DNA from 4 places in the Proteus appendicitidis genome. Region 4 is predicted to be linked to each of the others. Evidence: predicted binding sites of a transcription regulator. Region 4 holds the regulator's gene; each other region holds the start of a gene.
The links. Region 4 encodes PurR, which represses purine synthesis genes. Its sites were predicted from a motif close to CANGCAAACGTTTGCNTG; they were not measured.

Region 1 (7,813 bases), 1.1 Mb from region 4:
GGTTTTGATGTCTTAAAAGATGTACCTAAAACGTTGGTTTTCGAGCTTTCTAAATATCGTAATACACTTTCACCGGCTATTCCTCAGCGCGTTATTGATAGACCACCATCAGCAGAACTAGCACCGGGGCAAACAGACCAAGATAATTTACCTCCTTATGACATTCTGGATGCTATTCTTGAAGGTTATGTTGAGCAAGATAAATCTGTATCTGATTTAGTTGCAGCAGGATTTGATGAAGCGACAGTCCGTAAAGTGATAAAATTAGTCGATATTAATGAATATAAGCGACGTCAAGCCCCTGTAGGGCCACGTATTACAAGTCGTAATTTTGGTAAAGATCGCAGATACCCAATTACAAGCGGTTTTGGTCGCCACAACTGGTAATAGCAGGATAATACGATGAAAAAAATTGAAGCGATAATTAAGCCGTTTAAATTAGATGATGTAAGAGAAGCGCTCGGAGAAGTGGGTATCACGGGAATGACGGTAACAGAAGTGAAAGGCTTTGGTCGCCAAAAAGGGCATACGGAGCTTTACCGCGGTGCTGAATACATGGTCGATTTTTTACCTAAAGTGAAGATTGAAATTATTGTCTCTGATGAAATTGTTGAAACCTGCGTAGATACAATTATGACAACGGCACAAACAGGTAAAATTGGTGATGGTAAGATTTTTGTCTTTGATGTGAGTCGCGTTATTCGTATTCGTACTGGCGAACAAGATGAAGAGGCTATTTAGTTATTAATTAACTTAAGCCAAATAATTATATTTCTCAGTTTTATTAAAGCCCGATATTTTTTAATCAAAATATCGGGCTTTTTCTTTTTTTTGCGCATAATTAATTTTTTAATGTTTCACCTATAATGCTATTTATATCTTATACAAGTCTATTGATGATTCTAAGCAATTTATTTTACTATTTTTCATAAACTTTAAGGCACAAAATGTTATTCAATAACTTTTAAGGAAAGTTATTATCATCAACATTAAAAAATCATTAAGGTATGGGCAAAATAGTGTTTACTTATTTATTAAAGCGTCTCGCTTTATTTTTATGTGCAGCAGTGTTAATCGCTATCACGACAGGATTTATTTTTCTTGATATTTTGGTTTTTGATAATGGTATTTCTGAAACGTCGGTAACTGAATTAGGCCAAGAAATTATCGTTGCCATGATTTGCTTATTCTTTTTTGTTAAAGCGTGCCAAGGAAGTGAACAACAGGGAGCATTCACGCTTATTATGGGCTTTTTCTTGTGTATTTTAATCCGTGAGTTAGATGGTGTATTTGATCAGATTGCACACGGATCGTGGGTTTGGTTTGCGCTCACAGTAACGTTTATTTGTATTGCTATTGCGATTAGAGAAGGCAAGAAAACGTTAAAAGGCTTAATTCACTTTATTACTCACCCAAGCCATGGAATGTTAGTTGCTGGTCTATTATGCGTTTTACTGTTCTCACGTTTATTTGGTATGGGAATACTGTGGCATAAATTATTGGGCGAGGATTATAACCGAACTGTTAAAAACATGGTGGAAGAGGGCTGTGAATTATTTGGTTATACGCTCTGTTTAATTAGTGTTATTTGGTACGGTTTTTCTGCTAAAGATCATGTTATTCCTGCTGCGATTGAAAAAAAATATCGATCATAAAAAGTAGTGAAATAACCAATAAAAGCGCTGATAAATATAACGTTATCAGCGCTTTTTTTATTCAATTTAAAATTGGACTTTCATGAACGTATTTTTACTGTAAATCTTGTGTAATAACAGCATGAGGACCAAAGCACTCATAATGAAGTTTGTCACTATTAATACCTAATTCAATAAGTTGCTTAGCAACAGATTGCATAAAAGGTAAAGGACCACAAAAATAGAAATGCATATCAGGAATAGCTAACCAATCTTCAACTTGTTTTAATGTCATTAAGCCTTCGAATTGATAATCTTTATTTTGCACGTCTTCAGAACGTGGTGTGCGATACCATATCGCTTGTTGATAGTGTGAAAGTTGAGTGCCGACTTGATTAACTTCATCTTTAAAAGCATGGACTCCACCATGTTCGGCCGCATGTAACCAATTAATATTAGCTTGATGAGCTGAAAGCGTGTGTAACATGGATAGCATTGGTGTTAAGCCCACACCTGCTGAAATTAAGGTTACTGGTGTTGTTGGTGACACATCTAAATAGAAATCGCCCCCTGGTGCGGCGACTTGTAAAGTATCACCTTCTTGAACATGGTCATGAAGAAAATTCGATAAAATGCCTTTATCTTCGCGTTTTACTGCGATGCGATAGGTTTTATTATTTGAAGATTGAGTTAATGAATATTGACGTATTTCTTGGTTTTCAAGATGTTCATCACGGATATAAAGACTTACATATTGCCCTGCTTGATAAGGAGTAACAGCAAGCCCATCTTCAGGCTCTAATTCAAAACTAGTAATTACATCACTTTGTTTTATTTTATGTTTAACTTTAAAGTTCCGTAATCCTCTCCAACCTCCATTTGTTTGTTCTTTTTGTTGATAAATTTGTTCTTCACGATTAATAAAGACATCAGACAATATTTGATAAGCCTCTCCCCAAGCATCTAACACTTCTTGCCCAGGATTAAACATTTCATCAATTGTTGCTAATAAGTTTTCACCGACGATGGGATAGTGTTCAGGAAGAATATTTAAACTGACGTGCTTTTGTGCAATTTTTTCAACGGCAGGCAAAATAGTAGCTAAGTTTTCAATATTCGTTGCATAAGCGCATATTGCATTAAATAAGGCTTCACGTTGTGCACCACTGCTTTGATGGCTCATGGTGAAAATATCTTTTAACTCTGGATGGCGAGAAAACATTCGATCATAAAAATGGGCGGTTAATGCAGGACCTGTTTTAGCAATAAGGGGAATGGTTGATTTAATTGTCGCGATAGTTTGTGCATCTAACATAATTGCTCCTGAAAAATTTTCAGTTTATTGTGAATTTTTATAAATTGCATTTTATATGCAACTTATCTCTTTTTGATTATTTTGTAAATCTCTGTTTTTATTTTTTAACAAAAAATCTCAATTCTTAGAGAATGATGCGGGGTGTTTGCAAAATAAGGCGAGATGCGCCTCAAAAAGAGGAATAAGCACAGGATAAAATGAGGTTGTTAAAAAGTAATAATTTGCTGTTATAGTTGAATGGCAAACGATTGCGTATTTTTTCATTAGGGGCTATCTCAATGAAGAAAAAGAGTTTACACTGTATGCCATTCTTTCTCCCGCATGGGAGTTTGTCTTTAGTGAAGTTAGCTGAGTCAGGAGATGTGAATGTTAAAACGTGAAATGAATATTGCTGATTACGATCCAGAATTATGGAATGCAATGGAAGGTGAAGTGACTCGTCAAGAAGAGCACATCGAACTTATTGCTTCTGAAAACTATACCAGCCCTCGTGTTATGCAGGCGCAGGGATCTCAGCTGACAAATAAATATGCTGAAGGCTATCCGGGTAAACGTTACTACGGTGGTTGTGAGTATGTGGATGTTGTAGAGCAACTGGCTATCGATCGTGCAAAAGCATTATTTGGTGCAGATTACGCTAACGTACAGCCTCACTCAGGCTCTCAAGCGAATGCCGCTGTCTATATGGCATTATTAAAACCCGGTGATACTGTTTTAGGTATGAACCTAGCGCAAGGCGGTCACTTAACTCATGGTTCACCAGTTAACTTTTCGGGTAAACTGTATAACATCGTACCTTATGGTATTGATGAATCAGGTAAAATTGATTACGAAGATATCGCTATTCAGGCTAAAAAACATCAACCAAAAATGATCATCGGTGGTTTCTCTGCTTATTCTGGTCTGGTTGATTGGGCTAAAATGCGCGAAATTGCAGACAGCATTGGTGCATTCTTATTCGTTGATATGGCACACGTAGCAGGTATGGTTGCAGCGGGTGTTTATCCTAACCCAGTTCCTCATGCACATGTTGTTACAACAACAACCCACAAAACTTTAGCGGGTCCACGCGGTGGTCTTATCCTTGCTAAAGGTGGCGATGAAGAGTTTTATAAAAAACTGAACTCTGCTGTATTCCCTGGCTCTCAAGGTGGCCCTTTAATGCATGTTATTGCAGGTAAAGCGGTTGCATTAAAAGAAGCTATGGAGCCAGAATTTAAAGTTTATCAGCAACAAGTTGCGAAAAACTCGAAAGCAATGGTAGAAGTTTTCTTAGATCGCGGTTATAAAGTAGTGTCTGGCGGAACTGAAAACCACCTGTTTTTATTAGATTTAGTTGATAAAAATATTACAGGTAAAGATGCAGATGCTGCACTGGGTCGTGCAAATATCACTGTTAACAAAAACAGCGTACCAAATGATCCACGTAGCCCATTTGTTACTTCTGGTGTTCGTATCGGTTCTCCAGCGATTACACGTCGTGGTTTTAAAGAAGCGGAAGCTCGTGAATTAGCCGGTTGGATGTGTGATGTCCTTGATAATATCAATGATGAAGCGAACATTGAGAAAGTGAAACAAAAAGTCTTGGATATCTGCGCTAAATTTCCAGTTTACGCATAAGTTTGTAACGATATAATAAAACCCGTTGTACAAGCCCGCTTCGAGAACTTGTTCTTGGCGGGTTTTTTTGCATCTTAAAAATGGGGGATTGGATGGTTATTCCATCAACATTGTGGCTTGCCTTAGATTATTTTACTTATTTCTTTTCATACGGCATCTTTTTACCTTTTTGGTCCATATGGCTAAAAGGAGAGGGTGTCGATCCGGCAATGATAGGTCTGTTATTAGGTGTAGGTTTAACTGCACGTTTTGTTGGTAGCCTAATTTTAACGCCTGCGGTAAAAGATCCGTCAAAACTTATCACTGCATTGAGATTATTTGCTTTTCTCTCCTTACTTTTTACGGTTGCATTTATGATGGGTAGCCATTGGGCATGGTTATTCTTCGTGATGACAGGATTTAACGTTTTCTTTTCACCTATGGTGCCTTTAGGGGATTCTCTAGCGGGAACGTGGCAAAAACAGTTTCCTTTTGATTATGGAAAGATTCGCGTTTGGGGTTCTATCGCTTTTATTATTAGCTCATCATTGCTAGGTGTTTTAATTGATGCTTTTGGGCATCCTATTATTCTTTATGGATTGATTGCCAGTACTTTGGCGCTATTTCTGACATCTATGCTCCGCCCTAAAGTTATGCCACAGGGTAAAGTGAAAAAAGTAGAACACAGTAATGTGTCTTTTATGAAACTGATTTCAGAGGGACCCGTTTGGCGCTTTCTGTTATGCGTCTCTTTACTGCAAGGTGCGCACGCAGCTTATTATGGTTTTAGCGCACTTTATTGGGAAAAAGCAGGGTATGACACCGCAACAATCGGCTACCTTTGGTCATTAGGTGTGGTTTCAGAGGTGGTTGTTTTTATGCTTAGCCATCGTTTATTCCGTCGTTGGAGCGCAAGAAATTTACTTTTGCTTTCTGCTTTTGCTGGCTTTTTACGTTGGGGATTAATGGGGAGTTTTACCGCATTACCCGCGCTTATTATTGTTCAAATCTTACATAGTGGTACGTTTACGGTATGCCATTTAGCCGCTATGCGCTTTATTAGTGCGCGTCAAGAGCATGAAATTATTCGCTTGCAAGCCGTTTATTCTGCTTTAGCAATGGGAGGAAGTATTGCGATTATGACGATAGTTTCAGGTTGGCTATATGAGAAACTGCCAAATCAAGAATCATTAATTTTCTGGTTAATGGCGGCATTAACTATTCCTGCGATGTTTATAAGACCTCAAGTTAAACCTCAAAATAGTTAATTTGCTCTGTACTAAAAAGTGCAATAAAAAAGACCATAACATTATCTGTTATGGTCTTTTGCTTTATTCTTTAGTGGAACTTCGTATTTTAATGAAAATTAACGTTTTAACGCATCTGTTAATTCGCTACGAATTTCAGCGAGTAATGCTCTAACAACACGAGGATTACCAGCAACAATATTACCGGTTTGTAGGTAACCGTGGTTACCTGTAAAGTCAGAAACGATAGCACCTGCTTCACGAGCGATTAGTTCGCCACCTAAGAAATCCCAAGGTTTTAAGCCAATCTCAAAGAAACCATCAACACGACCTGCGGCAACATAAGCTAAATCTAATGCTGCTGAACCAGTGCGACGGAAATCTGCACAAGGAACAAACAGTTTACCTAACATGTTCATGTAAGCAGCGGAATGTTGTTTGCTTTTGAATGGGAAACCAGTCGCAAGAACAGCACCGTCTAAATCGCGAGCGTTAGAGCCACGCAGACGATAGCCATTTAATTGTGCGCCTTGACCACGAACGGCTGAGAATAATTCGTTACGCATAGGATCGTAAACAACAGCCACTTCAGTACGGCCTTTAATGCGTACAGCAATAGAAACAGAGAAGTGTGGAAGACGTTTAATGAAGTTAGTAGTGCCATCAAGTGGATCAATAACCCATTGTATGTCGTGATCTTCACCGAGTAACTCGCCACTTTCTTCCGTAATAATGGTGTGTTTTGGATAAGATTTACGGATGATTTCAATGATTGCTTGTTCTGCGTCACGGTCAACGTTAGTGACAAAATCATTGGTACCTTTCTGATTGGTTTCTACAGATTCAGGATTTTCGTAATTTTTGGCGATTAAATTACCAGCCTTACGTGCGGCACGTATGGCAATATTCAGCATCGGATGCATGGTTATCTTCCACAAGATGTTAAAGAACGGGGATAAAAAACGTGCCAGAGTATAACAGGCATTCGTGTTTCTGGCTACATTTGTGATAAAATAGATAGATCACAAAGCAATTAACAAGAAATCAATGTTAGAAAATATTCGCATCATCCTTGTAGAAACCTCGCATACAGGCAATATGGGCTCTACAGCTCGAGCTATGAAAACCATGGGATTAACCAATCTTTATTTTGTTAATCCAAAAGAAAAACCAGATTCGCATTCTATTGCCCTATCCGCGGGTGCAAGTGATGTTATTGGCAATGCACATATTGTTAATAGTATCGATGAAGCGATTGAAGGCTGTGGTTTAGTTATAGGAACAAGCGCCCGTAGCCGTACACTTTCTTGGCCAATGCTTGCACCTCGTGAATGTGGTGAACGTTGTGTTATGGAAGCTAAAAATAAGCCAGTTGCTATTATTTTTGGTCGTGAACGCACAGGTTTAACCAATGAAGAATTACAAAAATGTGATTTTCATCTGTATGTTCCGACTAATCCAGAATATGGTTCTTTAAATTTAGCGATGGCTGTTCAGCTTGTTAGTTATGAAATTCGTATGGCAGCACTTGCCCAAGAAGAAAAACAAGAGGAAAATAACCCATCAGAGATTGATTATCCACCTGCTGATGATATAGAACGTTTTTACGTTCACTTAGAACAGGTGCTTAATGAATCTGGCTTTATTCGCCCTAAACATCCGGGACAAGTGATGAGCCGTTTACGCCGTCTATTTACGCGTGCACGCCCAGAAACACAAGAGCTTCATATCTTACGTGGCATTCTGACATCAATTGAGAAATGGGCTAAGAAATAGAGGGCAAAGTTGATTAACTTAAATCAACTTTTGGCTGAGTATAATACTTGACTAAAACACTCGGATAAATAGTTGACTAAATTACTCGGGAATGACACAATTTGATTATTGTTCACCACGGAGTATTTGTTATGAGACTGACATCAAAAGGGCGTTACGCAGTTACTGCAATGCTTGATGTTGCATTGCATTCGCAGCAAGGCCCTGTCCCCCTCGCTGATATTTCAGAGCGTCAAGGGATT
Region 2 (7,813 bases), 2.0 Mb from region 4:
CCGGGTGCAAGACCGAATGCAGCTTGGCTAAACTTTGTCGTCAGTTCAAGAGCGCGCTCTAAAATTCGACAACTGCTGAAAAACCTAAAACGTGAAGACTCTGTTAATTTAGGTCGTCGTTTACTCAATCACGCATTAGGTGAGCACAAGCTTGCTGATATTTCAGCTGAAAATATTGAGCGCGAATTGAAGCGTATGAAGCTTCATTCAATCGACGACTTAATGGCTGAAATTGGTTTAGGTAATACAATGAGCGTTGTTGTTGCGCGTAATTTATTGATTGATAGTCAAAATCAAGATGAGAACGCACAAACAGACACAGCTAATGATGAAACACCTAAACTCCCAATTAAAGGTGCTGATGGCGTATTGATCTCCTTCGCCAAATGTTGTCGCCCTATTCCGGGTGATCCTATCATTGCACATATTAGCCCGGGTAAAGGTTTGGTTATTCACCATGAATCTTGTCGTAATATTCGTGGTTACCAAAAAGAGCCTGAAAAATTCATGCCTGTCGAGTGGGATAAAGAGATCAACAGCGATTTCATCACTGAAATTAAAGTTGATATGATTAACCACCAAGGCGCTTTAGCAAACTTAACCGCAGCTATTAATGATGCAAATTCAAGTATTCAAAGTATGAATACAGAAGAGAAAGATGGTCGCGTATATTGTGCTTTTATTCGCTTAACCGCGAAAGACAGAATTCAATTAGCCAATATCATGCGTAAACTTCGCATCATGCCAGACGTTCTGCGCGTTAGCCGTAATAAAAACTAGTCATGAATTCAATTCGATATGCCCGCATCTGCCAAATGATGGCGATGCGGCAGCCTGATCTTACTGTTTGCCTTGAAGAAGTGCATAAATCCCATAATGTTGCTGCGGTTATAAGAACAGCGGATGCTGTGGGTATCCCTAAAATTCATGCGATTTGGCCTGAAGAAAAAATGCGGATGTTAGTTTCCCCCGCAGCAGGAAGTAACAGTTGGGTCAATGTAGAGACTCATCCTACTATTACAAATGCCATTAGCGCCTTTCGCGCCCAAGGTATGCAAGTTCTTGCGACTCATCTCTCAGATAAAGCAGTGGATTTCCGTGAGATTGATTACACACGCCCGACTTGTATTATTATGGGACAAGAAAAAACGGGGATCTCACAAGATGCTATCGCGCTTGCAGATCAAGATATTATTGTGCCGATGATGGGAATGGTACAATCCCTAAATGTTTCTGTCGCCAGTGCGCTAATTTTATATGAAGCACAACGCCAACGTCAGGCTGCGGGTATGTATAATCGAACAGAAAGCACCTTAACGGAAGAAGAACAACAAATTCTTCTCTTTGAAGGTGGATACCCAGTATTGGCAGAAGTTTCTCGTCGAAAAGGACTACCTCGCCCTTATATTAATGGCAGTGGTGAGATTGAAGCACCTGAGTCATGGTGGGCAGAAATGCAAATGACGCAAAAACAACTTAGGAAATTAAAAAAGACGGAGTATTGATCCCATGAAAGGAAAACTGCTTGATGCAATCCCCTTAACCACTCTTCACGGCGTAGGTGCAAGTCAGGCAGACAAGCTGGCAAAAATAGGGCTTGTGACTATTGAGGATTTGTTGCTCCACCTTCCTTTGCGTTATGAAGATCAAACGCACCTCTATGCTATCAGCGATTTACTTCCCGGCATCCCTGCCACTGTTTCTGGCGAAATATTAAGGACTGAAGTCAGTTTTGGCCGGCGTAAAATGATGACCTGCCAAATTTCTGACGGCTCTGGCATTTTGACACTTCGCTTTTTTAACTTTACAGCCGCAATGAAAAACAACCTTGCTCAAGGTAAACAAGTCACTGCTTATGGCGAAGTTAAACGGGGAAGCCGTGGTCCAGAAATTATTCACCCTGAATACAAAATCAAGGTTGCAGGCTCGGAAGTTAAACTGCAAGAAACGCTTACTCCCATTTATTCAACAACAGAAGGCTTACGCCAAACATCACTACGTAAATTAATAGAGCAAGCGTTAGAATTACTTGATACCTGTGCTATTAACGAATTATTACCCGATCAGTTTATTCACGGATTGCCCCCACTAGCCACCGCATTACGTACGCTGCATAATCCTCCGCCTGATATCGCTTTTGCAGAGCTTGAAAAAGGGCAGCACCCGGCACAAAAAAGACTCATTATTGAAGAGTTACTCGCCCACAATTTAGGTATGCTCAATGCAAGAGCTGGCGCACAATCTTATCGTGCAGAGCCATTGTTTATGCCAAATACGTCAACATTACGTCAGCAATTTCTCGCATCGCTCCCTTTTACACCCACAAATGCACAACAACGTGTCGTCAATGAGATAGAAACAGATTTAGAAAAAGAGTATCCGATGATGCGATTGATCCAAGGGGATGTTGGTTCAGGTAAAACTTTAGTGGCAGCGCTAAGTGCGCTGCGTGCCATTGCTAATGGCAAGCAAGTGGCGTTAATGGCACCAACAGAATTGTTAGCAGAGCAACATGCATTAACCTTTAAAAAATGGTTTGAGCCTTTTGGCATCCAAGTGGGTTGGTTAGCAGGAAAACAGAAAGGAAAAGCGCGCGAAACACAGCAAAATGCCATTGCAAATGGTGAAGTATCAATCATTATTGGAACGCATGCTATTTTCCAAGAACAAGTTAAATTTCACTCTCTAGCCTTAGTGATTATTGATGAACAACACCGATTTGGTGTGCATCAACGCCTCGCCTTATGGAAAAAGGGTGAAGAGCAAGGCTTTCATCCTCATCAATTGGTGATGACAGCAACACCGATCCCTCGAACATTAGCGATGACAGCCTACGCTGATATGGACACCTCTATCATCGACGAATTACCGCCAGGGCGTACACCTGTTACCACTGTCGCTATCCCTGATACTCGCCGTAATGACATTATTGAACGCATCAGGCTGTCTTGCACAGAAGAAAAGCGACAAGCCTATTGGGTATGTACCTTAATTGAAGATTCTGATGTTCTGGAAGCGCAAGCGGCTGAAGTTATCTATGATGAACTTACAATTGCACTACCTGAAATCAAAGTGGGATTGGTACACGGGCGAATGAAACCCGCAGAAAAACAGGCAGTAATGGCAGCATTTAAAGAAAATGAGCTTCAACTTTTAGTTGCGACAACAGTGATTGAAGTCGGCGTTGATGTACCTAATGCAAGTTTAATGATCATCGATAACCCAGAACGACTGGGACTCGCACAGTTACACCAATTACGTGGACGTGTAGGCCGAGGTGCTATCGCCTCTCATTGTGTCTTGTTATATAAAACACCACTTACACAAACAGCACGTTTGCGATTGCAAGTATTAAGAGATAGCAATGACGGTTTTGTGATTGCACAAAAAGATCTCGAAATCCGTGGCCCCGGTGAGCTTTTAGGCACTAAGCAAACGGGTAATGCACAATTTAAAGTCGCTGATTTGTTACGCGACCAAGGACTTATTCCTGAAGTTCAGCGTATCGCTCGTTACCTGCATCAACACTACCCTAAGCATTCTCAAGCCTTAATCGAACGCTGGCTACCCGCTAAGACACAATATAGCCAAGCTTAAGGTTACTGTTTTGCATGGCTTAGCATGCGTTTAAACTCGCTTTGGGTTGATCTCGAAATATTCGTAAATGAGATACCACATAGAAAAACACCTCAATGCCAATATTCAACATTGAGGTGCTCTTTAACGTTTTTTGAAGCTATTTTAATTTATAGCCACCAAACTACCCTACAACGATAGGCGTAAAAAACGGTAGCATCAGATACAGTTTAATCACTATTGCATTCACAATATCAATAAAGAATGCACCGACCATAGGTACGACTAAGAACGCAAGATGAGACGGTCCAAAACGGTCTGTTACCGCTTGCATATTCGCAATCGCCGTTGGCGTAGCACCTAAACCAAAACCACAGTGACCTGCAGCTAAAATTGCGGCATCGTAGTTTTTACCCATGACACGGAAAGTCACAAAAATTGCATACAGTGCCATTACACCCGCTTGAACACCAAGGATAACCAACATTGGTATCGCCAGTGACGCCAGCTCCCATAATTTCAAGCTCATTAATGCCATCGCTAAGAATAACGATAAACTCACGTTACCTAAGACGGACACCGCTCTATCAAAAACACGGTAGAATCCAAGCATTGAAAGGCTATTACTTAAAATAACACCAATAAACAGAACACACACAAAGGTCGGTAGTGCGAATGCTGTGCCTTCTAACAGTTGAGAAAGGAACGTACCCGCCATTAAGCAGATAGCGATCATCGCAATAGTTTCTAATAAAACCATTGAAGTGATCATTCGGCCTGTTGTCGGCTTCTCAAATGCGGTTGGCATTTCATGATCATCAGCGCCTAACCCCGGCGTTGGGATATTTTTGATTAAGTAGCGTGCAACTGGGCCACCAATCAATCCACCTAAAACTAAACCAAAAGTAGCACAAGCCATCGCCACTTCAGACGCGCTCATAAAACCGTAACTTTCGACAAAGGTTTTACCCCAAGCAGCCCCTGTACCATGACCACCCGATAATGTAATCGAGCCAGCAAGTAATCCCATTAATGGATCAAGACCTAACATTTCTGCTAATGCAATACCGACTGTGTTTTGTACTAACAACAGCCCAACAACAACAAAGATGAAAATAAAAAGCGCTTTTCCTCCCGCTTTTAAGCTTGCGAGGTTTGCGTTTAAACCAATTGTTGCAAAGAATGCCAGCATTAATGGATCTTTTAATGAGAGATCAAAACTAACTTCCCAGTCCATAAAAGATTTGAATGCTAATAGAAGAACTGCAACAAGTAGCCCACCTGCAACGGGTTCTGGGATCGTATACCGTTCTAAAAAAGGAACAGATTTCACTAGCTTACGACCGATCAAAAGAACCAAAGTGGCCGCAACCAGCGTGCCATAAACATCAAGATGATACATTTATGTACCCCGTCTTATTTGTTAATTTTATATAAAAATACTACGACGCTAAGTTCATCCATAAACAACGCCAAAAGCAGGTATCCCCGATTAGAAAAAAAAACGGCGGCAAACACAAGTTAAAACATATAAAAATGTGAGCGCCTCTTATGCATTTTGATAACATCATTTTTACGCAAACGATTGCTTTTGTGGCGTAGATCATTAAAATACCGTTTTTGTCGAATAAGAAATTCACACCATGGTTACTTCAGAAAATCAAAATTTGCCTAAAAATAGTGATGTTTCAATTAAAAAAAATAGCGAACTTCTTTTTGCTTTAGAAGAGAAGCCGCCATTACCACAAACACTGTTTGCTGCTTGCCAACATCTTTTAGCCATGTTTGTTGCAGTTATCACGCCTGCGATCCTCATTTGCCAAGCATTAGGATTACCTGCACACGATACTCAACGTATTATCAGCATGTCTTTATTTGCATCAGGCATTGCTTCTCTTATTCAAATTCGGGCATGGGGACCGATAGGTTCAGGATTATTATCAATCCAAGGAACCAGCTTTAACTTTGTTGCTCCGCTCATTATGGGGGGATTAGCACTTAAAAATGGTGGAGCCGATATTCCAACAATGATGGCAGCCCTTTTTGGCACATTAATGGTTGCCTCATTAACTGAAATCATTCTTTCTCGTGTACTTCACTTAGCAAGACGAATTATTACACCGTTGGTTTCAGGTGTTGTAGTAATGATAATCGGCCTCTCTTTAATTCAAGTTGGATTAACCTCTATTGGTGGCGGTTATGCCGCCATCGAAAATAATACCTTTGGTTCACCACAAAACTTGTTATTAGCTGGCTCTGTTCTTATCGTTATTATCTTACTTAATCGACAAAAAAATCCTTATTTACGTGTTGCTTCCTTGGTCATTGCAATGGCGGTGGGTTATGTTCTTGCTTGGGCTTTAGATATGTTACCCACGCCAGCAGAACATCAAGAAACACCGTTTATGACTATTCCTGAGCCATTTTATTATGGGCTGTCATTTGATTGGCATTTGCTTATTCCTTTAATGCTGGTATTTATGATCACCTCACTAGAAACCATCGGGGATATTACAGCAACTTCAGATGTTTCAGAGCAACCCGTCAGCGGCCCTTTATATATGAAACGTATTAAAGGAGGTGTATTGGCTAATGGGATTAACTCCATGGTTTCGGCATTTTTCAATACCTTTCCAAACTCTTGCTTTGGTCAAAATAATGGTGTGATCCAATTAACGGGTGTTGCTAGTCGCTATGTAGGTTATGTTGTTGCCGCAATGCTCGTTATTTTAGGCTTATTTCCGTTCGTTGCAGAATTTGTGCAAAGAATTCCTGAGCCAGTACTAGGCGGAGCCACATTAGTTATGTTTGGTACAATAGCGGCATCTGGTGTACGCATTGTTTCCAAAGAAGCTCTAAACCGCCGAGCTATCATGATCCTTGCGATTTCACTTGCAGTTGGATTGGGCGTTTCACAACAACCTCAAATCTTGCAATTTGCACCGGATTGGCTAAAAACATTGCTCTCATCCGGTATTGCTGCGGGGGGTTTAACCGCCATTATTTTAAACCTGATTTTTCCACCAGAAAAATAATCATTAAGTCGTAACAGAATAATAAAGCGCTATCTTCATAATAAAAAATAGCGCTTTATTTTTACGCTAAAACAGGGTCTTTTTACACAAGCATTCCTCTTCAAATTACGATAATTAGTATGTTTACTCATGTTATCTACAAAAGAGAGCGACTATGCCAACGCCACTTAATATTGTTAATAATAAAGCACTTCAATATCTTAAAAATCATCCATCAACTGAAAGTTATCATATAAAAACAATAGGACAATTTTTAACTTATTTAAAAGATTCTATTTTATCGTTATTTAATACAAATCATAAGTTTACATATTTAGGAAATAAGTCTATTCCCGAGTTTAACTTAGAACATATTAAAGAAGACTTAGTGACGTTTTTACAAAACCCTTGCCTTAATAATCAGCAAGATAAAGATAAAGAGGGATTTCTAACGTATCAGTTTCAATATTTACCAACGCAAGCGGGTATTCTCCCTAATTTTTACGATACTTATCATTCTGGCAGCCTTGAACCTAATGAACTCATTTCTCAACTTATTAACTATGCCAATAAGTTAATAAAAGAAGAATTAAATGATAAAGAACAACGGGATAAGAATTCTATAAACGATATATTGAGTAATATTGAAACCTATTTAAAAAAGCAAAATACTCAACCCACTATCGAATTGAGAAACAAGATATCCACTATAATAAATGCATAAACAGTTAAATAATCTTGCTTTATATAGTGACGAATACTTGAGCATCGCTTAGTTTTCAGGCATAACTGTATACTGTTTTGATGGAGTATAAAACAGGAGACGGGTTATGCGCTGGCTGATGAAAAGTTTGGTATCTCTGATACTTATCGTTATTTTATTTATTATTATAATTTACGCTTTTATTCAGACTCAGTGGGGCGCGCAAAAAACCAGTGAATGGCTGACACAATACACTGACTATGATATTCGTTTCTCCGGTATTGAACATGATCTTATGCAGCCTGAGCAAGTCATTGTTCATGATCTCCTTGTTAATCCAAAACAAAATAAAGCCACAGTATCGGCAAAATCAGCACAAATCCGGTTTAATTGGCAGTTTTTTACTACCCCTTCTCATCTGCAAAAAATTACATTAGAAAATGGCAATATTGATTTTGCAGACAAAATATCTTCAATACCGTTAAGTGCCGATATCTTACAATTTAAAAACATGGCGCTA
Region 3 (7,813 bases), 960 kb from region 4:
GTAATGAAATCACCTGCTGGACTCAACTCAACGATAAACAAAATCTTAATGAGTTTGATGCCGTTATTAATCTTGCTGGAGAACCTATTGCAGATAATCGTTGGACACCTTCTCAAAAGCAAAAACTGATTAATAGCCGTTGTCATTTAACCCAGAAATTGGTTGATTTGATTAAAGCTAGCGATTCTCCCCCTGCTGTTTTTATTTCTGGCTCCGCAGTAGGCTTCTATGGTGATCAACGTGATACACGAGTTACAGAAGAGACGCCAGCAAATCCTGAATTTACACATGAGCTTTGTGCAAAATGGGAGCGTATCGCGCTTGAAGCACAAACACCATTAACTCGAGTTTGCTTGTTACGTACAGGGATTGTACTTTCAACTCTCGGTGGCGCACTGCCTAAAATGAGCAAACCTTTTAAGTTAGGTTTAGGCGGCAAATTGGGAAGCGGAAAACAGTATATGCCGTGGATACATATTGATGATATGGTCAGTGCGATTGTTTTCTTGCTTAAGACCCAAAACGCTAAAGGTGCTTTTAACTTAACAGCCCCTAACCCTGTACAAAATAAAGAGTTCACTCGCCTTTTAGGAAAGACCTTTAATCGCCCAGCCTTAATGACTGTTCCCGAAAGCCTATTACGTTTGATAATGGGTGAAAGCGCGGCATTAGTATTGGGTGGGCAACAAGCCATTCCTGAAAAATTACTCAATGCCGGCTTTGAGTTCCGTTATCCACAACTAGAAGAGGCATTAAAAGATATTATTACCACAGGAAAATGATCTCTTTTAATTCGAAATAGGCATTCTACCAATAGGATACTCTAAATAATTCAAGATGTAGCTAGGCGACAAGTGAATGAGTCGCTAGTCACATACAATAGTATGTGACTAGCGCGAGTAAACGCGGTCAACAACGCTACAACTTGAAGTATGACGAGTAACGCTGCAACTTGAAGAATGAGGAATATACTTAGCGACTTGGCTTATCGCCCTCCCACCTTTGAAATAAATCATCAGGTAAATCAATCTCAAACTGATCAAGTACACGATTTACTGTTTGATTAACAATATCATCAATTGTTTTAGGCTGAAAATAGAATGCAGGTACTGGTGGCATAATCACTGCGCCTAACTCTGAAGCTTGTGTCATTAATCGCAAATGACCTAAATGCAGTGGCGTTTCACGCACACATAACACTAACTTACGCCCTTCTTTTAATACCACATCTGCAGCACGAGTGACTAAAGTATCTGTATAGCTATGAACAATACCTGACAGGCTTTTGATTGAGCATGGTAATATGACCATTCCATTAACACGAAACGATCCTGAAGAGATAGATGCGCCAATATCGCGATCGTCATAAATCACATCTGCTAAAGCATGAATATCTTTTAGCGAATAATCAGTTTCTAATGAAATCGTACGGCGTGCAGCTTGGCTAATCACTAAATGTGTTTCAACTGACGGCACAGATTTTAGTATTTCTAATAAACGTATACCGTAAATTGCACCACTGGCACCTGTTAGCCCAACTATCAGCTTTTTCATTATAATCCTCAGAATATATACCTTTGTTAATCATTATGATGATTAACCCTCAAAAAACAAGCGTCGATGCAGAACACACTGGCATCGACGCTTTATAAGGATGGTATCTTACCGAAAAATCAGCCTTCGTTATAGATTTCTAAATTTTCTATTTCATTCTGATCACGAATTTTATGTTCATCATCACGACGTAGATTTTCTAAATAATCCAAGTAATCTTGGTCGATATCTTTCGTAATATAAACACCGTCAAATACAGAACATTCAAACTGATTAATATCTGGATTCTCTTCTTGTACTGCAGCGATTAAATCAGTGAGATCTTGGAAAATAAGCCCATCAGCACCAATTAATTTACGAATTTCATCCACTTCACGTCCATGAGCAATAAGCTCATTGGCATTTGGCATATCAATACCATACACATTAGGAAAGCGAACTTCTGGTGCTGCTGAGGCAAAATAAACTTTTTTTGCACCCGCTTCTCTTGCAAGTTCGACAATTTGCTCTGACGTTGTGCCACGTACAATAGAGTCATCAATCAACAGAACATTTTTATCACGAAACTCTGCGCGATTTGCATTCAGTTTACGTCTTACTGATTTACGGCGCTCTTGCTGACCCGGCATAATAAAGGTACGACCAACATAGCGGTTTTTGACAAAGCCTTGGCGATAAGGTTTATTGAGAATATGCGCAATTTCTAAGGCAATATCACAAGATGTTTCAGGGATTGGGATCACGACATCAATATGTAAATCATCCCACTCTTTGGCAATTTTAGCGCCTAATTTCTGCCCCATGCGTAAACGCGCATTATAAACCGAAATTTTATCGATAAAAGAATCAGGGCGAGCAAAGTAAACATACTCAAACAAACAAGGCATCAACTGCGGATTTTCAGCACATTGGCGAGTAAAGAGTTGTCCTTGCTCTGTGATATAAACCGCTTCACCCGGTGCAACATCACGTAAAAATTCAAAACCTAACGTATCAAGTGCAACACTTTCAGATGCAACCATATATTCATGGCGACCATCTTCTAAGGTACGTTTACCCAATACTAAAGGACGAATACCAAAGGGATCACGAAAAGCCAGTAAACCATGACCGATTATCAAAGCAACACAAGCATAAGCCCCACGGAGTTTTTTATGCATTGCTGCAACGGCTGCAAAAATATTATCAGGCTCCAGCGGAAAATGGTCAAAACGGTCTAATTCATATGCCAATACATTGAGTAATATTTCAGAATCAGAGGTGGTATTGATATGGCGACGCGCTGTTTCAAATAATTGGCGACGTAATAAATGCGCATTGGTTAAATTACCATTGTGCGCCAACGTAATACCAAAAGGTGAATTCACATAAAAAGGCTGCGCTTCTGATGCACTAGAACTACCCGCTGTTGGATAACGGACATGCCCTATCCCGATAGTACCTTTTAAACGCAACATATGACGAGTTTCGAACACATCTTTAACCAGTCCGTTCGCTTTGCGAAGACGGAAACCGTTGTTACCGTCTATTGTTGCAATGCCTGCTGCATCTTGACCTCGGTGTTGTAACACCGTTAACGCATCATAAATTGATTGGTTTACTGGATTAGCTCCAGCGATACCGACAATACCGCACATGAATAGATCCTCATCAGCCAGACGGAGAGGTTATATTCTCTCCGACACGAAACTTGACGCATTTTGCAGGTAGTCAAAGAACCACCTAATAATATGGTTGAATTGAGGAATAAGCTCCGAACGTTGCCAATCAGCGCTATCTGCCATAGGCGTAAATGCGCCTAAAACAAAAAGTAATGCTGAGACTATCAGCACGCCTCTTAAAGCCCCGAAACAGACCCCCAATACACGATCTGTACCTGATAACCCTGTGCGTTGAACAAGAGAGCTAATCACATAATTCACAACAGCACCAACAATCAGTGTTGCAATAAATAACGTGACTATTGCAATCCCGTTACGAACCAGCTCATCTTCAAACCGGGTAAAATAGACGGCAAGATAAGGATAAAACTGACTAGCAACAAAGAAACCACAACCCCAGGTGATGAGTGACAATGCTTCACGAACAAAGCCACGGATCAGGCTGACTAATGCGGAAAAACCAATAATGGCAATGATGGCGTAATCTATCCAGACCATAAATTCTTTATCCAATAATGATGCTCCGCATTAATACGGAAGCATTCTAACAGAAAACGAAAACGTTTGCGTAATGCTAATTTTCGCTAATTTCAAAATAATTTACGGCGATATGAAAAATCATAATCGCCGCAATAAGTTAACGCTTTGTTACATCACTCATCTGATGACTCGTTTAGAAAAATTAAGGCTTATATGCCCTTACCTCACCTTGTAAACCCGTAAGTTCTTTTAAATGAGGCAAAATAGCCTGTAATTCTGACTTAGATGCACTAGGACCAATGTAAATTCGAGTCACTTGCCCAGCAACAGGGCGTGCGGGTACGGTATATACCGGATAACCTGAGAAATGCATTTTTGCAATAATTTCTTCTACCTTCGCCGCATTTTTCAACGCACCTAATTGAACAACCCAAGCCTCGCCTTTTGGTGGCTTAGTTTCTTGCACTGGTGGTGCTGGTGGTTGCACGGGTGGCGTAACTACAGCAGGAGGCGCTGGCTGTGGTTGTGGTTGCTGTGGTGGTTGTTGTGGTTGTACCGGTGGTGTAACAGGTACCACCGCAGGCGGTTCAGGCGTTGTAACAGCAGGTTGTTCAACGCCTGTCACTGCTTCAGAAAGCATACCTTCAGATGCGCCTTCTGATGGAGTAGAAGGCACTGCGGTTTGCTCTATCGGGGCGATAGATTCTATTTCTTGCTCATCACCGGGTTTGGGTACTAAAGGAATAGAGGCGAACTGGTCTTCGTTATATTTCTTATCGCCGTCGAGCAGTGCAGGTAAAAAAATGACCCCTACTGCCACCAATACAACGGCACCGACTAAGCGATTTTGAAATTTACTTGCCACCCACACTCTCCTTTTCCAAAAGTTCCATCACATGCGCGACAGTATGAAATGAGCCACAAACCACAACGATATCGTTAGGAGCAGCATCAGACATTGCTTGTTGCCATGCCTTTTCAACACTATCGAATACCATTGGTTTCTCAAGATGCTGAGCTAACACATCCGCAGAAGCACCACGAAACTCATTAAGTGGAGCGACATACCAATGATCAGTCAATGGCGTTAAGCACGCTAATGTTCCTGCTATATCTTTATCACCCAGCATACCAACAACAATACGCACTTGAGTATCAGATTTTTGTGGTAATTGTGATAATTTTTCCGCTAAATATCCTGCTGCATGAGGATTATGTGCCACATCAAAGATAACCAAAGGATGTTGAGAAATTACCTGAAAACGACCCGGTAATTGAGCACGAGACATACCTTCAACAATGCTTTGCTGTGTGATTGCTTGACTGACTTTATCATCAGATTTAAGCAAGCAACGAATAACACCCATCGCTGTCGCCGCATTGGCTAGCGGAATATTAGGGATTGGCAACGCATCAAATTCACAGTCAGCACAACGCCACTGCCAGTGATCGCCTTCAATAACAAAAGACCAATCTGTTCCACGACGAAAAAGCTTGGCGTGTTTTTCATTGGCTACTTGTGCAATGGAATGAGGCATATCCGGCTCGCCCACAACAGCATAGTGATTGGCTCGGAAAATACCGGCTTTCTCGTGACCAATATGCTCTCTATCTGCACCTAACCAATCAGTATGATCGAGGGCAATACTTGTGATAGCAGCAATATCTGCATCAACGATATTCGTCGCATCTAACCGACCGCCTAATCCTACTTCAAGAATAACAACATCAAGTTGTGCTTGTTGAAATAACTTCAGCGCAGCCAAAGTGCCGTATTCAAAAAAGGTTAGCGAGATATCGCCTCTAGCTTGTTCAATTTCAGCAAAAACGTCACAAAAAGCATCTTCAGCGAGTTCTTTGCCTTGGATACGAACGCGTTCTGTATAACGAACAAGATGAGGAGAGCTATAAACGCCGACTTTCAATCCTGATGCCATCAAGATTGACTCTAGCATATGACAGGTTGTGCCTTTTCCATTCGTGCCTGAGACAGTGATTACCTTCGGCGCAGGACGTAACACGTTTAATATTTTTCCTACCTTGCCGACTCGCTCTAACCCCATATCAATGGCACTAGAGTGTAAATGTTCAAGATAAGAAAGCCACACCGACAAAGGCGATGTGGCTTTAGGAGCAGTTATGATATTAGACATCTTCTTTTTTATTCGTTTCGATGTTAATTTCTGGCTCGTTGTCTGTAGATTCAATTTCATCAGCAATCATTTCTTCACCGATGATTTCATTTTCATCTTCGACTAAATCATACTGAGTCAGCTTAGCCAGTAATTCAGCCAGCTCATCACGCATTTCAGGGCGGCGAATAATCATATCAATCGCCCCTTTTTCTAGCAGGAACTCACTGCGTTGGAAACCTGCAGGTAGTTTTTCACGTACTGTTTGCTCAATAACGCGAGGACCTGCAAAACCAATCAATGCTTTAGGTTCAGCAACGTTGATATCCCCTAACATCGCTAAACTGGCAGAAACACCACCCATTGTAGGGTCAGTCATAACTGAAATATAAGGTAAACCACGCTCTTGCATTTTTGCTAATGCTGCACTGGTTTTTGCCATTTGCATTAATGACATCAGCGCTTCTTGCATACGAGCGCCACCACTTGCAGAGAAACAAACTAATGGGCAGTTATCTTCTAATGCTTGTTCAACAGCACGAACAAAACGAGCGCCAACAACAGAAGCCATTGAACCGCCCATAAACGCAAATTCAAAGGATGCAGCAACAACTGGCATCTTTTTCAGCGTTCCTTTCATCACGATTAATGCGTCTTTTTCTTGCGTTTGTTTTTGAGCAGCGCTGATTCTGTCTTTGTATTTTTTAGAGTCGCGGAATTTCAGAATATCTTTAGGCTCTAATTCGCTACCTAATTCTGTTGTACTTCCTGAATCAAGGAAAGTCTCAAGGCGACGGCGCGCTGAAATGCGCATATGGTGATCACATTTAGGACAAACCTCTAAATTACGCTCTAATTCTGCGCGATAGAGTACCTGCCCACAGCTGTCACATTTAGTCCAAACCCCTTCTGGGATATTGGCTTTACGTGAACTTGTGATAGTGCTTTTGTTTAGAATTTTTTCAATCCAGCTCATTAATGGACCTTTTCGTCTGAATCTGACCTTCGCCAGTAAAATTATTGTTAGCGTATCAACCACAATGCACTGGCTGTGTGGTTAGCAAAGTTTATGATGATACCGCTTACTGAATTTCAGCGCATCTCTTTATTATGGCTATTCTACGGCAAAAACTGATGATAACTGCTCAAACCTCTTTGTTATCACTTTCTTTCTTTGCTTTTGCACTCGCTCTGCGATGGCGTAAGATCTCAATAACGCCCGGTAAAATAGAAATAACAATAATGGCAACAATTAGCAATTTTAAGTTCTTTTGAACTATATCTAAGTCACCAAAAAAGTATCCTGCATAAGTAAATAGTAGTACCCATGCAATTGCCCCAGTAACATTATAAAAGGCAAAGTGACGATATGACATTTTCCCCATTCCTGCAACGAATGGTGCAAAAGTTCGGATAATCGGCACGAATCTTGCCAAAATTATTGCTTTACCACCATGCTTTTCATAAAAAGCATGGGTTTTATCTAGATATTCACGACGGAAAATCTTTGAATTAGGCTTACTAAATAGTTTTTCACCAAAAAGCCGCCCAATAGAATAGTTAACCGCATCACCTAAAATGGCTGCACAAAGTAGCAGTAAAACAATAATATGGACATTCACATCATTAGTTTCTAATGAGGCTAAAGCACCAGCAACGAATAATAAGGAGTCTCCGGGTAAGAAAGGCGTTACCACCAACCCTGTTTCACAAAAAACAATAAGAAACAAAATGGCATAGACCCATGTACCATATTGTGCGACAAGCTCTGCTAAATGTGCATCAATATGTAAAATAAAATCAATTAGAAATTTAATTAAATCAATAAATTGCGTTAATATTTCCATAAATCCTCAGAAAACTGGGTGTCTTTATGATTGAGATATCTCAATAGGGTTATCCGCTAAAAATAGTGGACCCATTGCAGGTTTTGGTAATTCAAAATGATCAGGATAATCCACCGAAACTAAATACAATCCATTCGCT
Region 4 (7,813 bases):
AATTTTTTGAATAGACGGTAAACATCCATTAGGAAAGATATATTTGCTTATCCAGCTATCTACATTCACCTTATCGCGGTTAGAACCAATGGTGTGTAATAGAAACAGACCATCTTCTTTTAAATTACGACGAACGACATCAAAATAAGTGGCATAATTTTTAGGGCCAACGTGTTCGAACATACCCACTGAAACTATACGATCAAATTTTTCATGTAAATCACGATAGTCTTCTAAGATTATATTAACATCAAGCCCTTGGCATCGAGCTTGTGCCAGCTTCTGTTGTTCAACAGAAATGGTGACACCCGTAACAGATACGCCAAAGTGTTTGGCTGCGTAGCCTGCAAGCCCCCCCCAGCCACAGCCAATATCTAATAAGGTCATACCTGGTTTTAAATCTAATTTTCGGCAAATTAAATCTAATTTATGTTCTTGAGCCTGAGCTAAATTGTCTGCATTTTTCCAGTAGCCACAGGAATATTGCATATTAGGATCAAGCATGGCAGTAAATAGATCATTACCCAGATCGTAATGTTCTTTACCTACCATCCATGCGCGTTTTTGTGTTTGCAGATTAAAAAGGCGGGCTGCCGCAATCTTGAAAATGTCACGTAGGTTTTGTGGAAGCTTATTTTCAAGACCTGCACGTAAAACTTTATGAAAGAATATATCCAGTCGTTCACAATCCCACCAACCATCCATATAACTTTCGCCGAGACCTAATGAGCCTTGCTGTAATACTCTTTTATAAAAATTCTGATTATGAACCTGAATATCATAAGGTTCTGAACCATTAATTCGAATATCTGTGTGAGCTAACAGTTCTATTACGATCTTTTCATAAGGATCGTTGGAGGTCTTTCGGCCTTCTTCTACACAAGATGTACTCATATACTCTCCGCGTAAACTAAGCGGGTTTTGAGACATAAAGCTAAGAAAGGATGTGTACAGATTGATAGTATTAAAATGGTATTGTGTTCAGTATGAATTGAACGAATAAAATTAATAAGACAACTAATCTGACATAATCAGCAAATAATTTGTTTAATGTCTCAAAATCCGAAAGAAAAATAAACAAAACGCTATACAGCGTATAGGTAAGTATAGAGACGTAAATTATTTTTCTCTAGAAAAGAAAAAGACCATTTTTTATAAAATGGCCTTTTTAAGATGATTCTTAAAATAAAGGAGGGGATTATTCTGCGGTTTGAACCGTGTGTTTGATAACAGATTTATTGCGCTGAATAAAGTAGCCAACTGCCATTGGGATTGCTGTTAATGCCATAATTGCAGTGGTGTTAATCAGAGGTTGTTGACTGATAAAGGCAGACACAATAAAACTTGCTAAGCTACAAAGACCCAGTTGAAGTGCATTTTGTAACGCAGCTGCTTTACCACTAATTTCAGGATAAGCGGATAAAGCATTAGATACTGCGATTGGATAAGATGCACCATTCATTGCAGCCATAATACAGAACGGAATTAAAATAGTTGTTAATGTTGGCTCAGTAAATTTAGCAACAAGGTATAACGCAGTCATACTGACAGCATAACCGATTAACAACAGTGGAAGCAGTGTTTTACCTGTCATTTTTGACAGTAAGATACGACAACCATAACCACCCACCATAAATGCAATAGTTTGTGGAATATAACTTAAACCGATATCCTGTGGCGAGTAACCCATCTTTTCAAGAATGATTGGTGAGCCAGCTAACCAAGCAAAGAAACCCGCGCTACAAGAAGCGTAAACTAATACGTTACCTGTGTAGAGAGGGGATTTGAGTAAAGTTATAAATGAAGCGGTAGATTGGTTTGCATCTGTGACTGATTTTTGTTTAATGTTTTTTAGCATTAATGTCGGTAACATTAGAACTAATGTTACTGCCATTAACAGCATGAAAATCATACGCCAGCCGCCGTGATTTAATAATGATGCACCAATTAAAGGTGCAAGTGCTGGTGATAATGCAACCAGTGGCATAATTAAAGCAAAAACGTGCTGAGCGCGAGATTCATCAAAACGGTCGATGACAAGAGCTTGCCAAATAACAGCAGCAGAGCAGACACCGAAAGCTTGTAGGAAGCGCATAGCAAGTAAGCCAGTTGCACTCTCAACCCACAGCATACCAAGACAGCCTAAAGAGAAAAGGCTTAAACCAATAAGTAGAATAGGTTTACGACCTACTTTGTCAGAAAGTGGTCCCCAAAGTAATTGGGCAACAGCAAAGCCAAATAAAAAGATACTTAAGCTATTACTAATAGCACCTTCGCTGATAGAGAGTTCACGCTGCATCATACCGAATGCAGGTAAGTACATATCAATAGCTAAGTAACCTAGCATACTCAAACCCGCTAGGTACACCATAAAGCTCATAGGTGTTTTTGATTGTGTGGACGTTTTAGAATTCATTTTATTTTCTATGCTATGTGATGTAGAACATTTTATATATTGTAACTAAGACTTATTTTACTTGTGAAACGGGAATATTTGGTTAATGCTGTGAAAAATTTTCAAAGGAATAAACTCTATGTGGTCAGAATACTCTTTAGAAGTTGTTGATGCAGTTGCAAGAACAGGAAGTTTTAGCTCCGCTGCTCAAGAATTGCACAGAGTGCCATCCGCCGTTAGTTACACAGTTCGGCAATTAGAGGAATGGCTTGCCGTTCCTTTGTTTGAGCGCCGTCACCGTGATGTAGAATTAACCGATGCAGGTAAAATTTTCATCAAAGAAGCACGATCTGTTATCAAAAAAATGAATGACACTCGGCATCTTTGTCAACAAGTTTCTAATGGGTGGCGCGGTCAATTTAGTATAGCAGTTGATGGCATTGTTAAACCTGAAAGAACACAACAACTTATTCTCGATTTCTACCGCCATTTTCCTGATATTGAGCTGTATGTCTACCCTGAAGTGTTTAATGGCGTATGGGACTCTTTAGTTAATGGTCGTGTTGATTTAGCAATTGGTGCAACAAGAGCCTCACCAATTGGTGAACGTTATAGTTTTAGAGATATGGGATTTATGCCTTGGCGCTGCGTTTGCCATGTTGATCACCCTTTAGCGAAAGCACAACATCCATTAACGGATGATGAGATGCGCCCTTATCCTAGTTTATGTTTAGAAGATACCTCACGCAGTTTACCAAAGCGTGACACTTGGGCGCTCAATAATCAGCGTAGAATGGTTGTCCCGACATGGGATATGGGGCTTGAATGCTTGTTAGCGGGATTATGCGTAGGAATGGTGCCTTGGCACCGCGCTGAGCCTTTAATTGAACAAGGTAAGCTGGTTACTTTACAACTAGCACAACCATTGCCAGACAGCCCATGCTGCCTGACGTGGGTAGATAAAAGTGAATCACCCGCTTTGACATGGTTGCTAGATTATCTTGGAGATAGCCAAACCTTAAATGAGGAATGGCTTCGCTAGAAATCAGATAGCTGAATAAATCTGAATTAACGACGGTAGTCAATAAAAGGACCGTCAGCAACTGAACGGCGCTCAACTAATCGTGGATGAACTTCGATTGTTTGGGCGTCTTCGCGTTTATTGACGATGCGATCAAGCAACATTGATAATGCCATTTGACCTAAACGTTCTTTTGGCTGGTGGACGGTCGTTAGTGCGGGTGTAAAATAACGTGCATTACGAATATTGTCGTAACCCACAATAGAAATATCGAAAGGAACGCGCAGACCAAGTTCATCCGCAGCACAAATTGCGCCCATCGCCATCACATCACCACCACAAAAAACAGCAGTAGGGCGATGTTTTTGATTTAGCATTTGGTACATGGCTTTATAACCCGACTCTGGCTCAAAGTCGCCTTGTACAATCCACTCATCTTTTACTGTGATTTTTGCTTCTTCCATGGCTTTTAAGAAACCTTGTAAGCGACCACCACCAGTATTACGTTCTAATGGACCAGGAATAATACCAATATCACGATGACCACGCTCAATAAGGTAACGACCTGCAATATAACCACCATGGAAAGCATTATCGATAATGGTATCTGTAAAGTCACCACGCGCTTTGCCCCAATCCATGACAACCATTGGAATATTACGATAGCCCTCTAAAAGTGTAAGAAGGTGATCGGGATATTCAGAACACATGACTAACAATCCATCAACACGTTTTTGTGCCAGCATCGCTAAATAGGCTTTTTGTTTATCAAGGTTATTATGTGAATTACATAAAATCAGTGTGTAGCCTTTGCTATAACAACTATTTTCAACCGCTTCAATCACTTCAGCAAAGTAAGGAGCCTCACTGGACGTGGCTAACAGGCCAATAGATTTGGTGTGATTGACTTTTAAACTACGCGCAACGGCACTAGGCGAATAATTTAATTCTTTTATAGCGGCCCAAACTGCTGCCCGTGTGTTCTCAGCAACAAAACGTGTTTTGTTGATCACATGAGAAACAGTCGTGGTTGATACGCCTGCGCGTTTTGCCACGTCTTTTATTGTTGCCATGGTGTGGAAAACTCCTGACCTTCATTGGTCTCTTTTATCTAATTTTATGGTTTAACTGCCAGTATAGTCATACATAGGGCAAACACTGGCAATAATTTAGCGATTAGCTGTGAATTTTGTATGATCTAGCTCAAAAGTGAAAGTATTAATCAATGTTATAAATTGTGCACTGGTCGCTATTTTAGCAAATATTGATATGTAATAATAATTAACCATGACAATGTTATGGTTAAAAATGTGTATTATAATCATTTTGAGGGAGAAATAGATGGATACGGATCTGAAATTTGGTTTGAGTACAGCAGTAGCAGCGCTTGTTATGATCGTTTTATTTTCGACTATGTTGTTCTAATCACCGCTTTATAAAATATCCGATCAATTTAAATAATAGATTATCGAATATCTGAATATAACAAAGGGCTGAAGGCCCTTTGTTATTTTGTCACCAAAAATGAATCTCAATCACTCACCTTTGATTATCACGCTCTATTAAGCAAGGTTAGCTTCAACAAATGACCAGTTAACTAATGCCCAGAACTCTTCTAAATATTTAACGCGCGCATTACGGTAGTCGATGTAGTATGCATGTTCCCATACGTCTACTGTTAACAGTGGTTTGTCTGCGCCTGAAACTGGCGTTGCAGCATTAGACGTATTAACAATTGCAACTGAACCGTCGGCTTTTTTAACTAACCAAGTCCAACCTGAACCGAAGTTTTTAGCTGCCGCATCATTAAATTGCTTTTTGAACTCTTCAAAAGAGCCAAATGCTTTGTTGATAGCATCAGCAATTTTACCTGTTGGTGCGCCGCCTGCGTTTGGTGCTAAGCAGTTCCAGTAGAAAGTGTGGTTCCATACTTGAGCAGCATTATTAAAGATACCACCATCAGTAGATTTGATGATTTCTTCTAAGGATTTGCTTTCTAAATCAGTACCTTTAACCAGATTATTTAAATTGGTTACATAGGTTTGGTGGTGTTTGCCGTAGTGATATTCTAAAGTTTCTTTAGAGATGTGTGGCTCAAGAGCATCTAACGCATAAGGTAATTTTGGTAATTCGAAAGACATTGCGTACTCCTTTAAACTATCTATTTCGGGTTTTGTGCCTAAAATCATTCCATCAAAATCATTTGAATTGATAGAATGAGGCAAATGAATCACTAAGTTGTTACTATTTTGCTAATTATTTTAACAAAAATCTGTTGAAATAACAGCTAAATATCTTTTATCTATAGATATAAGCCATATAGATTAATTATACTCATAAGAGTATATCCCTCAGAGTTACTCGTAAAGCAGTAAAATATTGACTGTGATCAGAGTCGGTATCTTCTAATTGTATATTTTCTGCTTACTCCATTATTAGTGTATACATCATTTTCACGACCACTAAGAATAAGAATAGTGCAAATATTTGGCGAACTCTTGGAATAGGCAGGCGATAAGCAACTTTTACGCCGACAGGGGCGAAGAGAATGCTGGTAATGCTTATGCCAATAAAGGCAGGCAAATAGATAAAACCGAAGTAATAGTCATCAATATTTGTTTGATTCCAACCATAGATAATACCCATAATTGTGCCTACGGAAGCGATGATGACACCAATCATTGATGAGGTTGCAATGCATTTGCGAGTATTAAATCCCCAATGACTTAAAAGAGGAATGGTGATAGTACCACCAGCAATACCGATAAAGCTGGATATAAAGCCAATTAATGCGCCACCACTGGTTAACGCTGGTTTTGAAACGATAGGATCTTTCACGTTTTCTATACGTTCAGCTTCTTTCTTTTTAGTTAATAATCCATAGATGGTATATACCATGAAAATACAGAACACGATTTGCAATATCGTATTTGACATTTTTTGTACCAGAAATGTCCCAACAAGCATACCAATGAGAGTACCGATGGATAATAAAGGAAATTGTTGCCATAAAATGGCTTTATGTTTGTTATGAGAATACGCTGAAGATGCTGTGGAAAATATAATGACAGAAAATGAAGTAGATAAGGCAATTTTCATCACCATATCTGTTGGAATAGCTTGTTGACTCACAACATACATAACCACCGGAACAATGATTGCACCGCCTCCGATGCCAAGTAGCCCAGCAAAAAAACCAGTAATACAGCCCACTAAAAGAAACAGCAAAATCATGTCCATAGTTAGTACTCATTAGGATTTATAACAAACTCATTTATATACATTATATTCTTTTAAAAAAGTAGCGTTTTATCTTAATGTAAAGGTTATGAAATTTAATATATTGATTTTGATATAAAAGTTACTCTTCCTTTTCTTTTTACTTTTTTAATTTAAAAGGATATAAAGCTAAATAGAATTCAAATAAAGAAACATATTAAATATTTTATAATAATTTATATTTTTAAATCGCATGCTAAAAATAACAACGTTCATTTTAATTTAAGAAATTTGTTGCTATTTCATTTAATAATAAAGCCAGTGCTTCATATACTTTAAAACCTAGTGAAGAAGAAAATGTTCTTAAAATTAAGAAAGGACAAACTGCAAAAATAAAAGGTGAAATAAGCGATATTACTGCTGCACTGGGTTGCTTGATCCTTTTAGAAAACGGATTGTGTTGGTGATAAGAGGCGAAATAATAAGATAAAATGTACTCATAAACATCTGTAACGTATTGATTTATTTTTATACTTTCTTGTGTGTTTTCTCATCAATAATCTTATGGTTTAACACCAGCTTATTGTTTTATATCGAGAATTAAACTTATATAGAGGTTTCTAATATAAAGTGGTATTCTTCTTCCATGTTTTCCCCTATAAAGCATATCGAATATAAAAGGCTGTAAGGACTTACAAATGACGACTATTGAAAAAATTGAACGCCAGATCAATGAAAACCCAATTATTTTATACATGAAAGGTTCACCAAAATTACCAAGTTGTGGTTTTTCTGCTCAGGCAGTTCAAGCTATCTCTGCTTGTGGTGAGCGTTTTGCGTATGTTGATATCTTGCAAAACCCAGATATTCGTGCAGAACTACCAAAATATGCACACTGGCCAACCTTCCCACAATTATGGGTAGGTGGTGAATTAGTCGGTGGATGTGACATTATTTTAGAAATGTATCAGCGCGGTGAATTACAGAAGTTATTAAAAGAGACTGCTGATAAATATCGTGGTGAAGAAGAAGCACAGTAATTCATTTTTATTGTTTCAGTATTGAAACGCATAAAAATAATGAGATTTACAATAAAAAAGCCAGTTCAATTTTTGAACTGGCTTTTTTCTGTTATTCATACTTTTTCTGCGATTCATAAATGTATCAGCGAAATCATG

Region 1: the regulator PurR is predicted to act here: its motif matches at 3,187-3,204, upstream of glyA (serine hydroxymethyltransferase).
Region 2: the regulator PurR is predicted to act here: its motif matches at 5,151-5,168, upstream of gltS (sodium/glutamate symporter).
Region 3: the regulator PurR is predicted to act here: its motif matches at 3,769-3,786, upstream of cvpA (colicin V production protein).

What each region holds. Positions count from the first base shown of each region.
Region 1 is NZ_CP127389.1:2,769,673-2,777,485, reverse strand. Features, by position in the region: gene QQS39_RS13095 (NAD+ synthase) at 1-387, shown strand, start outside; gene glnB (nitrogen regulatory protein P-II) at 403-741, shown strand; gene QQS39_RS13085 (hypothetical protein) at 1,008-1,655, shown strand; gene hmpA (NO-inducible flavohemoprotein) at 1,750-2,949, opposite strand; gene glyA (serine hydroxymethyltransferase) at 3,316-4,569, shown strand; gene QQS39_RS13070 (3-phenylpropionate MFS transporter) at 4,662-5,816, shown strand; gene suhB (inositol-1-monophosphatase) at 5,915-6,718, opposite strand; gene trmJ (tRNA (cytosine(32)/uridine(32)-2'-O)-methyltransferase TrmJ) at 6,843-7,571, shown strand; gene iscR (Fe-S cluster assembly transcriptional regulator IscR) at 7,703-7,813, shown strand, end outside.
Region 2 is NZ_CP127389.1:3,828,266-3,836,078, forward strand. Features, by position in the region: gene spoT (bifunctional GTP diphosphokinase/guanosine-3',5'-bis pyrophosphate 3'-pyrophosphohydrolase) at 1-780, shown strand, start outside; gene trmH (tRNA (guanosine(18)-2'-O)-methyltransferase TrmH) at 783-1,505, shown strand; gene recG (ATP-dependent DNA helicase RecG) at 1,510-3,597, shown strand; gene gltS (sodium/glutamate symporter) at 3,761-4,978, opposite strand; gene QQS39_RS17495 (uracil-xanthine permease family protein) at 5,220-6,611, shown strand; gene QQS39_RS17500 (hypothetical protein) at 6,766-7,314, shown strand; gene QQS39_RS17505 (AsmA family protein) at 7,421-7,813, shown strand, end outside.
Region 3 is NZ_CP127389.1:2,671,994-2,679,806, forward strand. Features, by position in the region: gene QQS39_RS12585 (TIGR01777 family oxidoreductase) at 1-782, shown strand, start outside; gene QQS39_RS12590 (UbiX family flavin prenyltransferase) at 973-1,554, opposite strand; gene purF (amidophosphoribosyltransferase) at 1,674-3,191, opposite strand; gene cvpA (colicin V production protein) at 3,222-3,713, opposite strand; gene dedD (cell division protein DedD) at 3,898-4,560, opposite strand; gene folC (bifunctional tetrahydrofolate synthase/dihydrofolate synthase) at 4,550-5,848, opposite strand; gene accD (acetyl-CoA carboxylase, carboxyltransferase subunit beta) at 5,841-6,803, opposite strand; gene QQS39_RS12620 (DedA family protein) at 6,973-7,653, opposite strand; gene truA (tRNA pseudouridine(38-40) synthase TruA) at 7,699-7,813, opposite strand, start outside.
Region 4 is NZ_CP127389.1:1,713,112-1,720,924, forward strand. Features, by position in the region: gene cfa (cyclopropane fatty acyl phospholipid synthase) at 1-894, opposite strand, end outside; gene punC (purine nucleoside transporter PunC) at 1,199-2,416, opposite strand; gene punR (DNA-binding transcriptional activator PunR) at 2,535-3,437, shown strand; gene purR (HTH-type transcriptional repressor PurR) at 3,464-4,489, opposite strand; gene cydH (cytochrome bd-I oxidase subunit CydH) at 4,758-4,841, shown strand; gene sodB (superoxide dismutase [Fe]) at 4,979-5,557, opposite strand; gene QQS39_RS07990 (sulfite exporter TauE/SafE family protein) at 5,841-6,656, opposite strand; gene QQS39_RS07995 (Grx4 family monothiol glutaredoxin) at 7,334-7,675, shown strand.